DNA from 3 places in the Alteribacillus sp. HJP-4 genome. Region 2 is predicted to be linked to each of the others. Evidence: riboswitches for the same ligand, from Rfam matches in the RefSeq annotation. Region 2 holds a riboswitch; each other region holds the start of a gene.

Region 1 (5,115 bases), on a different contig from region 2:
CAATAACCGCTACAATCGTTTCAGCCACTCCGGCCGGAAGCCCGAGTCCGGTGGCGAGCTGCCCCGCCCCTCCGATGAAGTGTCCCAGTCCATCTGCATTTGCAATAGTATAGCTTTCGTACGCGGACAGGAAGTCAGATTGAGTAGCAAAGAAGGTTGTCACTGCCAGGATGGTTATCAGTGCCAATGTTCCTTCGCCGACTGCCCCAAAATAACCGACAAATCTGGCATCCGTTTCTTTGTTCAGCTGTTTTGAAGTGGTACCGGAGGAAACAAGTCCGTGAAAACCTGAAATAGCCCCGCATGCAATCGTAATAAATAACAGTGGGAACCATGAGACATCAGAAACACCTCTTGTCGCAGGTGCTGATATTTCTGGAGCTGGCCAAGTGAACAGCAGCCCTAGATATAAAATGGCAAGACCTACAACCAGCTGGTGGGAGTTAATGTAATCCCGTGGCTGCAAAAGCTTCCATACTGGCAGAATCGATGCGATATATACATAGATCATAAGAATCGCTATCCATATCATAAATGCCCAGGATACTGCCCCAAGACCAAGCGGTCCCGCCGCTTCCTCTCCGCCAAAATAGCTGACAATATCAATCTGCAGAGCAGGTACATTCGCAGCAATTACCGCTGCTGCATACATGACAGCAAGCGCTATTATAGAAGGGACCAGCATATTGCCGCCTTTTTTGTTTACTTTATAGCCGATCCATATTGCAAGCGGTATCTGGATGAAAACTGGCAGAACACTTGCTGGAAATGAAACAAATAAATTCGAAATAACCCATGCAAAGACAGCGTTTACCATTAATACTAGAATAAGAATGATAAACAAAAATAAGAGCTTGGCACGGCGGCCGATAATTCTTTCGGCTAATGTACCGATGGACTGTCCTTTATTACGGACTGATAATACCAGTGTTCCAAAATCATGAACCCCCGCAGCAAAGACCGTGCCGAGAACGACCCACAAAAAAGCGGGAAGCCATCCCCAATAGACGGCAACAGCAGGCCCTACAATCGGTGCTGCCCCGGCGACGGAAGTAAAATGGTGACCCCAGAGAACCCATTTATTTGTTGGTACAAAGTCTACGCCATCCCGGAATTCATGTGCCGGTGTGCGGAAATTTGGATCTAAGCGATAAATGCGTTCAGCGATAAACTTAGAATAATACCGGTATCCGAGGGCAAATACTATAATCCCTATAACCGCTAAAACAATAGCTGGCATGAGCGCCTCTTCCTTTCTGCATTGGATTAAAAAAATAGATAACGCTTACATATTGGTGATTTTTTCCTCCTTTCCGCTATATTCCTATGCTTATAGTAGTAGTTTGATTATAAAAGAAATTATGATAATTTGCGAATAATTTCTTAAAATACTATTCTAACAATAATTTTGCCAAATGTTTAGCCTTTAATTTTGACCGAGAGCCTTTGCAAAGAAGCTGGATAGTAAAATAATGATGAATAAGGACGGCCCCATAGCTGCAAACAGAAAAGAAAGCGGCCGTGACTTTATCAGCGGACTAAAAAAGAAAGAGATCGATGATGCCATCGTCACGCCAATAAAAAATCCGACTAAATCATAGGTAAGTATAATAAAAAGACCGTGGAGAGCTCCAAGAGAGCCAAAGATAAACACACCTAGAAGCGGATAAACAAGCCAGGTTTCGAGCGGCTTTAACAACTGCAGCAGCAATTCCCCTGCCGCAGCTCCTGCATATGTATGTACAGTTAATATAAAAGCCAGCAGTAAAAATTGATTGATATCGCCAAGACTGATTGTATAAAAAATAAACAACAATAAGGTGACGGAGCAGGCAAGGCCGCTTCCTTTTAAATAACGAATAATTGCACTTTGTGATGAAGCCTCCATAATATCCTCCTGAGTCCAAACTTCTTTTTAGTATACATCATATTTACTCCCCATTGCTTTTCAAACTCATAAGGCTGTGCTATATTTAAGAAAATATTATATTTCCACTAGGGGTGTCGGAAGACTGAGAGAGGCGTGCTGCCTCAACTCTTAGAACCTGAACTGGCTCAGACCAGCGTAGGAAAGTGGTGCGGCAGGCTTCTTGTCACACAGACAAGAGTGTTTTAAAAAATCAGTCGTCTCCTTTCCCCCTTTGAGGATATGAAAGGAGTATTTTTATGCAATCCAATCGACTAGTCATTATGATAGAAGTCGCTATTATGGCTGCACTGGCAGTCATCCTCAGCTATATCAAATTTTCAGCACTCTGGGCAATGGGAGGTTCAATTTCCCTTGTCATGGTTCCTATCTTCATTATGGCTTTCCGGAGAGGATGGAAAATCGGAGTACTCACAGGCTTTATTTATGGAATGGTTCAGCTGTTGTTTGGTCCAACGATTGTTCACCCTGTTCAATATATTTTAGAATATCCGATTGCTTTCGCCGTGCTGGGATTTGCCGGAGTATTTGCCGGTAAACAAAGCAGACAGGACCGACTGCCGCTGGCTTTAATGATTACAGGTATAGGATTTGCTACTTTGCTCAGATTTCTGGATCATTTTGCTTCCGGTATTATCTGGTTTGGGGCTTACGCTCCTGATGGTATGCCGGTCTCTGCGTATTCAGCAATTTATAACGCTTCATATCTTGTGCCGGAAATGCTGATAACGATGGTGATTGTCGTTCTTATTTCCAGATACAGGCCGCAATTTTTCATTGAAACTAAAAGATCCCCTCAGGCCGCAGCGTAATGCCTGCCTTTCATCATGAAGGGCAGGCTTTTTTTTACCATTCAAAAAATAACTTTAATGCAAATGTGATTAGTGTATATCCAATAGATGAGAGAAGAAACGTACGAAAGTGTGCATTGTGTTCAGAAGGCAGTTCTTTTTTCAGCACATTTAAGATCATAGCTCCAGATATAAAGGCAAAAACAATGCCCAGTGCATAGTCAGGCATAGAAACGAACACACCAAGCAGCCAGCCGCTTAAAATCCCTGCAGCAAGAATGTACCTCCCAAGCTCTACATATCTTTTGGCATCCTCTCTCCACAAATCATTCGAAATTGCCATAAAGTGCAGTCCAACAGCTAACCCGTAAAACCACGCCTCTATCCCTTCTATATCAGACCCGAAAACATGGTACGAAATAAACATATTGTACATCCCGAAAAATATTATTTGAATCCAATAGAAGCTTCCTTCACCCTGAGCATGCTTCTGGTAAGCTTTTTCTGCTGCATTATGAACGGCATAAAATACAAGCAGACCAAAGAGCCCCAGCAAATATAATTCTGACTCCATCGCCAGCAGTCCAGATGCTTTGAATTTCTCCTGCTCTTCATGCAGAGAAGGCAGCACATAAACGAAAACATAGGAAACAGCAACTCCACCAGAAAAAGAAACCCATTTAAATCTGCCAACATGAGAAGTCGAAATTAATTTATTTGCAAACAGCTGCACTGTAAGGTAAACGATGATTATCAGCGTCGGATCGAGCATTGTCTTTGTTCTCCCTTCCCATGGGAATTGAAATTTTAATAATAACCGCCATTTTCCCACAAAATGATAGAAATGAAAAATAAAAGGGTAGTTCTGAATAGCAGCCTCTAAAAAATCAAATCCTATTATCCTGTCCCTTCACCGCACAGCCGTGCGTGAGACAGGCTGTTTTAATATACTAATACTGGAAACTTATACAAAAGCACGAGAGGATGACACAGATGAATAAAAAGCAATTGGAAACAAGAGCTATACACGGTAAGGGAAAGGGTAACGAGCACGGCAGCCTGGTACCGCCTATTTATCAAACCTCTACGTTTTCCTTTGCTAGTGCCGAGCAGGGAGAACAAAGATTTGCAGGTAATGAAAAAGGCTATATATATTCCCGCCTTGCTAATCCAACAGTGCGAGAATTAGAGGAGAAAATTGCTGATCTTGAAGGAGCGGAGGATGGAATAGCATTCAGCTCTGGAATGGCAGCCATATCTTCTGTGCTTGCTTCTCTTGTGAAAAGCGGTGATCACCTCCTTATATCAGAAGGAGTGTATGGCTGTACTTTCGGACTGCTCACGATGCTGAAGGATCGTTTTCAAGTAGAGTTTGACCTGATCGAGATGGATGACGAGGCTCATATTCGTTCGTTTATAAAGCCAAACACAAAAGCGGTTTATGTAGAAACACCTATAAATCCAACGATGAGAGTTATTGATATGGCGATGCTGAGTTCAGTTACCAAAGACAAAGGATTAACATTGATAGTAGATAACACGTTTGCCTCCCCTATTTTACAGAGGCCGTTGGAATTTGGTGCGGATGTGGTTATACACAGCGCGACAAAATATATAGGTGGGCACGGAGATCTTATCGCAGGACTCGCCTGTGGCAGTAATGACTTTATAACCGGAGTCCGCTCTTCTGCCCAGAAAGACATGGGCGGTATATTAGGGCCATTCGATGCCTGGCTGCTGCTCCGCGGCTTAAAAACTCTATCACTCCGCATGCATCGTCACTGCAGCACTGCAAAAATTATCAGCGAAAAGCTTAGAACCCATAAGGCTGTAGAAAAAATCTATTATCCAGGAGATCCGGACTTTTCTTATCATGCACTTGCACAAAAACAGATGGATGATTCAGGGGGGCTGCTCAGCTTTGAATTAAAGGGGAACAAGCAAACAGCTCAGGCTTTTATGAATCAACTGTCTATGATTAAAATAGCGGTAAGCCTGGGAGATGCTGAAACATTAATTCAGCATCCCGCGACCATGACTCACGCCGTTGTACCGGAGCAGGAGCGGCAGAAAATGAAAATAAGTGACCGCCTGCTGAGGCTTTCTTTTGGCCTTGAATCTCCTGATGATATCTGGGAGGATCTTGAGCAGGCCCTAAACAAGACTACTGAGAAAGTAAGTAAGAGAATAAAATAACTGTTTATTGATAATAAAGGTTTTATTAAGCGGTTGATTTTCCCTGCGCAAACTCGCTTGCCGCGGGCAACGCTTCAACTTCCTCGGCAGCTAGTCGCTGCCTGTGGGAATTTCAGCCGTTGCTATTCCCGCAGGCGTCTCGCTTGCTCCGCTCTTATCAACCATCTCTTATGCGTGTAGAAGAGTAATCATTACATATCT
Region 2 (5,115 bases):
TTTTAACAAATGGGCAATATTTATCATGAATAAAATAGAGAAATGTATTCTCTATATATCATGGGGCTGTATCATAAATGATACTCGCCCCCTTTTGTATGGTAAAAAAAGCAGTGGACAAGTCCTTCGCTTTCCGTGGGCAGCGCTTCAGCTAACCGGGCGAAACCCGCGCCCGGTGGATCTTCAGCCGCTGCTCTTCCCACTGGAGTCTTCGGACTTGTCCCCTGCTCTCTTCTATTTAGGATACTACTTTTTCTATAAAAAGGGGCTTTTGCTACAGCCCCAAATCATTCCTATTCCTGACGTTTTTCCATGAAAGACAGACAGCCTGCTGCCTGTTACCTTAATAGTACAGAACCTTCGTAAGCCTGCATTTTACACATATCTGATAATATTCATTTCCTTCAAAAGTGTGGTTACACTCGTTTTGTAAACGATGAAGCGCCACTTCTAATAGATCCAGATGCTTTTTTGTCCGGGCTATTTCTTCCTGAATTTCAGCCGCTGCTCGATTCATAGGTTCTCTCCCTTCACATCATTGGTAAAGGCGGCTGCCGGATTTTTTAAAGGCTTCCGCTTTTTCCTTCATCCCAGTTTCCACTGCTTCTGTTGTATTCATGTCATGCTCCCGAGCGTAATTACGAATATCCTGGGAAATTCGCATGCTGCAAAATTTCGGGCCGCACATCGAACAAAAGTGGGCAGTCTTAGCTCCTTCTGCCGGAAGGGTTTCATCATGAAATTCAAGTGCTCTTTCCGGGTCAATAGAGAGGTTGAATTGATCTCTCCATCTGAATTCAAACCGGGCTTTAGATAATGCATCATCCCTTTTCTGGGCATTTGGATGGCCCTTCGCTAAATCTGCGGCATGGGCAGCAATTTTATATGTGATAACACCTTCGCGGACATCCTCTTTATTAGGCAGGCCGAGATGTTCTTTTGGTGTGACATAGCAAAGCATTGCTGTACCGTACCACCCGATCTGAGCAGCGCCGATCCCTGAAGTGATGTGGTCATATCCCGGTGCTATATCAGTAGTAAGCGGACCGAGAGTGTAGAAAGGAGCTTCTTCGCAGACCTCCAGCTGTTTATCCATATTTTCTTTTATCAAGTGCATCGGCACGTGGCCTGGCCCTTCTACCATAACCTGAACATCATGCTTCCAGGCTCTTTTTGTTAATTCTCCTAGCGTCTCTAATTCTGCAAATTGAGCTTCGTCATTCGCGTCTGCGATAGATCCTGGGCGGAGGCCGTCTCCAAGAGAAAACGCGATATCATATGTTTTCATTATTTCGCAGATTTCATCGAAATGCGTATATAAGAAGCTTTCCTGGTGGTGGTATAAGCACCACTGCGCCATAATGGAACCTCCCCTGGAGACTATTCCTGTCAGTCGGCCCGCGGTAAGCGGTACATAGCGCAAAAGCACCCCGGCATGAATAGTAAAGTAGTCTACACCCTGTTCAGCCTGTTCTATTAGAGTATCCCTATAGATTTCCCATGTTAATTCCTCAGCGGTACCATTAACCTTTTCCAGTGCCTGGTAAATAGGAACAGTGCCGACTGGCACAGGGGAGTTGCGGATAATCCATTCTCTTGTGGTGTGTATATTTTTACCGGTGGAAAGATCCATAATATTATCTGCTCCCCAGCGGATGGCCCAGGTCATTTTTTCAACTTCTTCTTCGATGGAGGATGTGACAGCAGAGTTGCCAATATTTGCATTGATCTTTACATGAAAATTTCGTCCGATAATCATCGGTTCTATTTCGGGATGATTAATATTGGAAGGAATTATCGCTCTTCCTTCTGCTACTTCCTTAAGGACGAATTCCGGTGACATGTCTTCTCTTATAGCTATAAATTCCATCTCCGGTGTAATAATGCCTTGTTTCGCATAGTGCAGCTGAGTTACATTTTTACCACTTACTGCCCGGCGGGGAGTTCTTTTTAATCCAGGAAATACAGGTGGCCGGCTGTGGGAGTTCAATCCATTATCTTCAGGACGTATTAATCTTCCCTCATATTCTTCTGAATCCCGGCGTTCATTTATCCACTCGGCACGAATCGATTTCAGCCCTTTTTCGAAGCTGATAAGCTCTTCTTCATCTGTATATGGACCGCTTGTATCGTACAGGTGGATCGGAGGGTTTTTTTCCTCGCCAAAGGTTCCGGCCGTGTCGCTTAATTCAATTTTTCGCATTGGCACGCGCAGGTCAGGACGGGATCCGCTGACATACACTTTTTTACTCCCTGGAAGATTAGATAAATGGTGCACGTTCTCGTGGGAAATGGATGAATTGGACATAAAAAAATCTCTCCTTTTAAAAATAGTAAAGGACGAGATCTTGGCGCATAGACGAAAGGGCACAGCAGGCAATAAAAAATAAAATAAGCCGGCCCATTCATTTTGGACCGGCTGTCATTTAGAAGCTGCTAAAGAACCTTGCTTTCACGATTCTAACTTCCCTACGCTGGTATGAACCAGATCAGGTCCGAAGGGTCAGAAAAATTCATGGCATTTTCTTCTCAGCCCGGCTCATCGGACTCCCCTAGTTGATTCATTATTCAATTACACCAAGTATAGGAGATATTATAAAAAATGAAAACCCCAAAACTGAATAAATTTCACCTCTGAATGAATTTCATAAGTCAATTTCACAACGAAAAATGCGGGTATTAAAATCTACTTTCTCTTTATCATTCGACTTTCGCTTCAGGCGAACGCTTTCCGTGGGCTTGGCCTCAGCCTCCTCAGCAGCAAAAAGCTGCCTGCGGGGTCTTCACCTCAAGCTAGTCCCACGACGCCCAGGACGTGCTAGTGTCGATGTTGGCCACAGGACGTGGCCGGTATTAATCGACCAGGAGTCGTCGCCTTACGCTACAATCGAATGTTCGTGTTTTATATTCTGAATTGCTCTTATGAAATTGATTCCTCTGATAAAAAATTCTGAAAAATGTGTTGACGGAATGAAATTATCTGTTATATAATACATTTAAATTAATATTCTGTAGTAACACAGAAAGGGGAGCATACAAAATGAAAAGAAGAGAGCGTCAGAACATGATTACATTTTTAACGAAGGTCAGGGGTATGGAAGATCAACAGTTTACTATGATGACGGATGAAGATGTAGAGCATTTATATGATCAAACGTATTTTCAGCACGAAACAACGGAATAACACACCTTTAAAAGCTCGGGTATCCGGTTAGAAACCGGTACCGGGCTTTTTTTTCGAATTGCTGCCATGATTATGCTGAAGACTTTTGGCTTCTGCTCCATGACAGCAGATTTTCGATCCTCTCATAGATCTGCTGTTCGTCAACCTCTTTTTAGTAAAACCCATACTTTTTTGAATTTGTTCTCATATTTTCTTCCTTTCGACCTCAAAAGAAATGATATAATTGTAGACGTACTTATTATGGTGGAGGCTCGTATGAATAATTTTTCTAATAAAAAGCTGTTTGCTTTTATTACCACGCTTGTCATTATGTATGGAATAATATACTGGGTTTATGCCTTGTTTTTTTGATGCCAGGGCACTAAAGCTCCGGGGTGGTAAACATCCGGGCTTTCTTTTTTTGAAATATAAAAATATGAAAGAATATGAAATATTTTTGGTTTCGCTTGTAACCGAATGTAAATCACTAACGACTAAAGTATGGGAGTGTTAATCGTGCAGGAAGAATTTGAGCGGTTATATGAAACCTACCACCACTCTCTTTTTCAATATTTATTCTATATGGTCAGAGATAAGGACGCTGCAGAAGAATTAGTACAGGAAGTATATATAAAAGTGTTTCATGCTTTTGACACCTTTGAGGGGAAAAGCAGCGAAAAAACCTGGCTTTATTCTATCGCAAGGCATGTCGGCATTGACTGGATCAGAAAACAGAACCGCAAAAAGAGAAAGTGGCTTGGTGTATTGGGACCGCTTTCAAAAGAAGAAATTCGTGATCCAGCCCCATTACCGGATGAAATAGTTTCTGCGAGAGACGATGCTAGAGAGGTTTTCGAATGCATGGATCAGTGTACTCCAGACCAGCGCCAGGTTCTTACCCTGCGGTTTATTGATTCGTTATCAATTAAAGAAACGGCGGATATTCTTGAGTGGTCGGAAAGTAAGGTGAAGACAACTCAGCATCGTGCCGTTAAAAAGCTGCAGGACCTAATAGAGCAGAATGAAATCTATAGTGAAAGGAGGGCAGAGCGATGAGAAGAAATAATAAGCTGTCAGAGGAAGAGGTCCAAAGAAGAGTTAAAGACCTTCCCGAAGTCAGAGATCAGCGTCCGAAAGATGAAATTTATTATAATATTATGGAAAAAAGGCAATCACAAAAGGCAACTGGTTCTTCATTAAAACGCTGGGCAGTACCTGTTCTTTCTGCTGCAGCTTTATTATTGATGATCATTCTTGTTCCGGCGTTTTTCCCATCTTCTAACCAATCTTCTTCTCCTGAAGAAAACAATCAGGATAATAACAACGAGTCAAGATCAGAAAATGAATCAAATTCAGAGGATATTGAAGAAGAACCCCCTGGCGAAGATGAGACTATGCACACACAAGAAAGTGAATCGGAAGAAGACGAGACTGTTGAGCCCGAGGAGAAGGAAGAAGAAACAGAGGACTCTAGCAGTGAGGATGAAGAGTCACAGGAACAGGAGGCAGAAGAAGAAACGGTTCAAGAGCCTGAAGTGACAGTTGGCGGTAATGATATGCCAGAATATGACAATTATACTGCAGCATTACAGGAAGATATTGAGTCAGATGGAATGCGCCCCGTCACAATACCTCTGCAGGATGGCACATCATCCGTTATTGTCCCGGTTACCATCCTTGCTTCCGAGTCTGATGAAAGCCTTCTGGAAAGTTTTGATCAATTAAATGATGAATTTAGTCCTGAAGGAACTGGTTTAGAAGAGTCTGCTCTTCAGAATATTGAGTGGACCAAGGAGGAAGAAGAAGTTCCTTCTGCTGATTTTGAAGAGGAAAATACAGAAGGCAGTGCCGAAAGTGATCTCATCGTCCGCAGTCTCGAAGAAATTGCCAGATACCTTGATGAAGACGAGGTGAAGCTTTCCTATAACGGGGAGCCCGGCCTTGATTTAGCG
Region 3 (5,115 bases), on a different contig from region 2:
TGGAGTATGAAGATTTTGAAAGGAAGGACTTTAAAATGAAAAAATTAATAATTGCATCCATAGGTTTATCATTTTTGTTTTTGCTTACCGCCTGCGGGCAGACAGAGAATGAAAGCGGCGATGAAGGAACTGCTTCGCTTGAACCACTTGAAGTCAAAATTGACATGGCAGAGAATGCGGAGCCTGAAGAAGAGATCGATATTACGGCAGCCGTTACCCAGGACGGCGAAGCTGTGGCAGACGCAAATGAAGTGAAATTTGAAATTTGGAAAGAAGGAGCAAAGGAAGAAAGTGAAATGGTAGAGGCAGACGGTTCAAAAGATGGAAGCTACACCATTACCCACACCTTTGAGGAGGAAGGCACACACAGCGTTACAGCGCATGTCACTGCCAGAGATACACACACTATGCCGACGGAGACAATTATGATCGGTTCAGATTCAGAAGAAAGCTCTTCTGGTGAAAAACAGGAAGAAAACGAAGAACATGCTGGCCACCACCACAACTCGCCGGTTACTGCTGAGCTTGAAGAGGTAGAAGAAGTGAAGGCGAATAAGGAAACACCTCTGACGTTTTCGGTGGCACACGAAGGAGAACCTCTGACAGAAGCACGTGTCCGGCTGGAGATATGGAAGCACGGAGAAGATACAAGGAAGTGGGTTGATGCAGAAGAAGAGGCAGACGGTACTTACAAGACTTCGCATACTTTTGAGGATTCTGGCGGTCACTATATTACTGTTCATATAGAAAATAACGATGGCCTTCATGAACATGTTGATAATGAAATAACTGTGCAATAGTAAAATTCTGCATTCCTAAAAAAGTAGGCGGCCATCTTTATATACTCTGCAAAAAAGGGAAGTGATTCTCTTACTAACCTGTGTACATAGTTTTGCCGGAGCAGCTCTGCCCCGGCTCATATTATTCTCCGCGCTTTCGCTTTTCTGTTATTGATTCACCTCCGAGACCGTAATTATCTGTCTCGATTTCATCAATAATGACTACGGTGGATTTAGGATTTTTCCCGAGTGTATCCTGAAGAAGTTTAGTTGTTCCTTCAATAAGAGCATGCTTTTGTTCTGGTGTGGCAGGCTGTTCTTCTTTTGTGATTTTTATATTTACAAATGGCATGGAAGCATCCCTCCTTATTCTTATATTATCAAAAAGGTACCTGTCTGACAGATTTATTTACTTTATTTTGCTGGCGGAATTGACCAATGCCGAGTAGGATCATCCCTGCTGCCAGTACAACAATGGCAAAGTAAAAGGAGGAAGAGAGTACCCCGCTTATGGAGATGATTACAGCCGCTGCAGCCGGACCGATCATTTGACCTGCCCCATAAAAAAAGGTAAGCCTGCTGATGACGCGATTGCTTTCCCTGCCTGCTGCAGCCCGGCCTTCACTCATTACCATGGTTACTATCCCCATAAAGGTTGCTCCAAAGAGAATGGACCCGAGCAGAGCTCCAACAGCATTAAAAAATACGACCGGTAAAGCTATTCCAATTATTTGGACAACGAAAGCAAACTGAATAGCCGGAAGATTGCCGATTCTTGACGCGATTGCAGCCCAAATGACACATGATGGGGCTGCTGCAGCCCCGACAAACACCCAGCTCAGGGAAGGTGCTGAGTGAAGAAATGGTATTTCTGATGCAAATGCTACAAGGTAGGTGCCGCTTATAATATATCCTATGCCCTCCATAAAATAAGCAGCTGTCAGCCAAGGTATTATTCTGGAATTGTGGTTTGTACCTGTGCTTTCTGGCATTATTTTTTGCTCCGGGGGATCTTTGACCCAGTTCAGAACAGCTCCTCCAAGTAAAAAGGAGAGCAGCCCGAGTGAGAGCCAGACTCCGTTCCATTCTGCTATCTGCATAACAATTGGTACAAGAAGACCAGTGCTTATAATGCCGAGCCCGACTCCCCCAAACAAATATCCAGACAAGGGAAGTCTGCCTCTGCTGGCCAGGGTGTCTAAAATGAGACTTGAAACGAGCACAAATACAATCCCACTCGACAATCCGGACCCAAACCTTAAGGCATGCCAGCCCCACTCTAAATTCGTAAGTCCCATTCCGAGCGTCGTGGCTGCATTCATACTAAAGAATATGTAAACATTGAATGCTCTTCCTCGTTTCCAGCTCAGTTTTCCAGCAAGCAGAGCACCGACCAGATAGCCGAGGTAATTACTTGACGCCAGATACCCTGCGGACTCATTATTTAAAGATGTATGCTCCACCATTACCGGGAGTATTGGTGTGTATGCAAACCGTCCTATTCCCATGACGACTGCAAGCACGATCACACCAGAAAGTAATATAAAAAAAATAGATGCTTGCTTGGGCGTTTTTAATCCTGCAGACTGACTCATGGATGTCACTTCCTTATAAACTTGTTCTATCTAGCATTCTAGCAATAGAGGACGAATCTTGGAAGCGATTGACATAGAACAAATTTTCCTATAAAATTTTAGATAATATAACCACTGGGGGCGTCTTTTGACTGAGACAGAGAATTCTGGTCCCTTTGAACCTGATCTAGTTGATACTAGCGGAGGGAATGTTGGTACGGTCCTTTTTAGGAGAGTTTGTGAAGTCCCGTCCCCGTTTTCCTGAGGGATGGTTTTTTTGTTTTCTTAAGTTTTGAATGTACTATGGCTATGCTTTTCTTCTGTACAGATGTTCTCGAGTTGTAAAAATAATATTAATTATTCACTAGGGGTGCCTTAACCGGCTGAGATCAACGGAAGTTGAAACTCTTTGAACCTGAACTGGAAAAACCAGCGGAGGAAAGTGATTGCAGCATGCACTCAGCAGCCGCCGCCTCTTTCCTCACAGCAGGGAAGGGGCTTTTTTTCGCTGCGGAAAAGGGGGATTAAGAAAAGTGCAGCTTCATGCTATTTCTTCAGGAAATCAGAGTATAGAAAAATGGCACGAGGTGACATTGCAGACTCACCATTATGTCGATTTTGTACACATCAGAGAAAAAAAGTGGTCCAGAAAAGATATAGAAGCTGGAATTCGGCTGCTGCTTCAAAGTAATGTCCCGAAAATGAAAATAATAGTGAACAATCAGCCAGAGCTGGTTGAAAAATATAATCTTGGCGGTATTCATTATCCTGAACACTCCCCTATCCGGAAGCTGACTGGAAAAGTTCTGCACGGTGCTTCTGTGCATAGCGTTACTTCTGCTGTGGAGAAAGAAAAACAAGGTGCAGATTATCTGTTTTTCGGACATGTGTTTGCTTCTTCAAGCAAACAAGGGGTCGCAGCCAGAGGATTAATGAAGCTTCAAGAAGTGACAGCAGCTGTCAATATTCCAGTAATTGCGATTGGTGGAATGACAAAAGACAACCTCAGAAAAACAGCTCTTCATGGAGCAAAAGGAGCGGCGGTGCTCTCAGGAATTTATTATGCAGAAAACCCTGGTGCAGAAGCTGCCGCTTTGCGAAAGGAAGGTCAAAATTGATTCAATCCTATGACGTAATTATCATTGGTGGAGGAGTAAACGGCTGCTCGATTGCATACCAGCTGGCTAAACGGAACTATAGAGTGAAACTGCTGGAGAAGGGAAGGATTGCCGAAGAAGCTTCCAGCGCTGCAGCGGGTATGCTCGGAGCTCAATCGGAGTTAAAGAATAAGGGCGCATTTTTTGATTTTGCCAGGACGAGCAGAAATATGTTTTCTGAACTTGTACCGGAAGTGGAGAAGGCTTCTGGATTAACAGTTTCCTACCTTAAGAATGGGATGCTGAAGGTTGCGGTGACAGCGGAAGAAGCCCTTCAGCTTCAACAGATAAGGGTTATACAGGAAGCTGAAGGAGAGCATGTGGAATGGTTGAATGCAGAGGAAGTCCTCCATCGGGAGCCTGAAATCAAGGGAAGAATTCAGGGAGCTCTTTATATTCCTCAGGATGGACAGGTAAAGGCTCCTGACTGGACAAAAGCTCTGGCACGGGCGGCAGCGAATATCGGGGCTGACCTGCAGGAGTATATTAGCGCTGACAGATTAATAGAAGATAATGGCAGAACCACTGGCGTAGAGACCTGTTACGGGCCTGTTTACGCTCCGCATGTGGTGGTCGCAGCAGGCGCGTGGTCCGAAAGTCTGCTGAATAAAGATAAAGCACCAGTTCCACAGATGATCCCAGTAAAAGGCGAATGTGTGTCACTAATACCTGAGCGGAGTGTGATCCGTTCCACCATTCATGCCAGCGACTTTTATATCGTTCCTAAGGCAGACGGATCGGTTATTATCGGTGCCACGGAACGGGAGGGACACATGGATAAAAAAGTTATGGCAGAAGCCGTGCAAACTCTGCTCCGCAAAGCCTGCAGCCTTGTTCCTGCATTTGAAAGAGCCGAGTGGGGCCGGGCATGGGCAGGAGTGAGACCACAGACAGCGGATGGTATGCCATATCTGGGAGCTTACGGACAGAAAGGATTATGGCTGGCGGCAGGCCACTACAGAAACGGTATTCTACTCTCCGCTGTTACAGGGGAATGGATGGCGGATATGATCGATGGAAAACCCGTCCGTTCAGACTGGAAATCCGCTTTTTGCCCGAAAAGAACTATCGAAGGAAAGGAAGATCGCATTGGAAGTTACCATTAATGGTGTAAAGCAGAATTTGCCGGACTCAGCAGACAGCGTGAGCGGTCTATTAGAACATCTTCATTTATCAGGGAAAAAAGCAGTGGTGGAACGTAATGGCACAGTACTGAAAAAAGATGAGCATGCGGATGAAGCTGTTGAAGAAGGAGATATTCTTGAGATTGTCCATTTTGTAGGAGGAGGGTGAATTTTTATGTTAAACATTGGGCCATATTCTTTTAATTCACGATTATTTTTAGGAACAGGAAAATATGAAAATGCAGAGATTCAGAGGTGCTCAGTACAGAAGTCGGAAACGGAGGTGCTGACATTTGCCGTAAGAAGAATGAATATATTCGATACCTCTCAGCCGGATCCTTTCGAAGAAATGGATCTGTCGGGTTTCCGCCTTCTGCCTAATACAGCGGGAGCAAAAACAGCTGATGAAGCAGTAAGAATTGCAAAAATGGCAGATGCAGCGAATATGTGCGATATGATTAAAGTCGAGGTTATAGGCTGT

What was found. Region 2 has a riboswitch for thiamine pyrophosphate ahead of thiC (phosphomethylpyrimidine synthase ThiC). Riboswitches for the same ligand answer to the same signal wherever they lie in the genome.
Region 1: linked by a shared signal. The riboswitch ahead of thiT (energy-coupled thiamine transporter ThiT) and the one ahead of thiC (phosphomethylpyrimidine synthase ThiC) in region 2 are both predicted to bind thiamine pyrophosphate.
Region 3: linked by a shared signal. The riboswitch ahead of ACE4RR_RS08230 (thiamine phosphate synthase) and the one ahead of thiC (phosphomethylpyrimidine synthase ThiC) in region 2 are both predicted to bind thiamine pyrophosphate.

What each region holds. Positions count from the first base shown of each region.
Region 1 is NZ_JBHIKY010000007.1:22,017-27,131, forward strand. It holds gene ACE4RR_RS08100 (carbon starvation CstA family protein) at 1-1,240, opposite strand, end outside; gene ACE4RR_RS08105 (hypothetical protein) at 1,427-1,888, opposite strand; TPP riboswitch at 1,988-2,089, shown strand; gene thiT (energy-coupled thiamine transporter ThiT) at 2,167-2,739, shown strand; gene ACE4RR_RS08115 (hypothetical protein) at 2,774-3,490, opposite strand; gene megL (methionine gamma-lyase) at 3,703-4,914, shown strand.
Region 2 is NZ_JBHIKY010000030.1:17,418-22,532, reverse strand. It holds gene ACE4RR_RS19040 (serine protease) at 344-517, opposite strand; gene thiC (phosphomethylpyrimidine synthase ThiC) at 536-2,308, opposite strand; TPP riboswitch at 2,450-2,564, opposite strand; gene ACE4RR_RS19030 (BH0509 family protein) at 3,041-3,184, shown strand; gene ACE4RR_RS19025 (RNA polymerase sigma factor SigX) at 3,680-4,219, shown strand; gene ACE4RR_RS19020 (hypothetical protein) at 4,216-5,115, shown strand, end outside.
Region 3 is NZ_JBHIKY010000007.1:46,839-51,953, reverse strand. It holds gene ACE4RR_RS08250 (AEC family transporter) at 1-10, shown strand, start outside; gene ACE4RR_RS08245 (FixH family protein) at 36-800, shown strand; gene ACE4RR_RS08240 (2-hydroxymuconate tautomerase family protein) at 922-1,131, opposite strand; gene ACE4RR_RS08235 (YbfB/YjiJ family MFS transporter) at 1,160-2,374, opposite strand; TPP riboswitch at 2,481-2,580, shown strand; TPP riboswitch at 2,710-2,811, shown strand; gene ACE4RR_RS08230 (thiamine phosphate synthase) at 2,800-3,471, shown strand; gene thiO (glycine oxidase ThiO) at 3,468-4,616, shown strand; gene thiS (sulfur carrier protein ThiS) at 4,600-4,803, shown strand; gene ACE4RR_RS08215 (thiazole synthase) at 4,810-5,115, shown strand, end outside.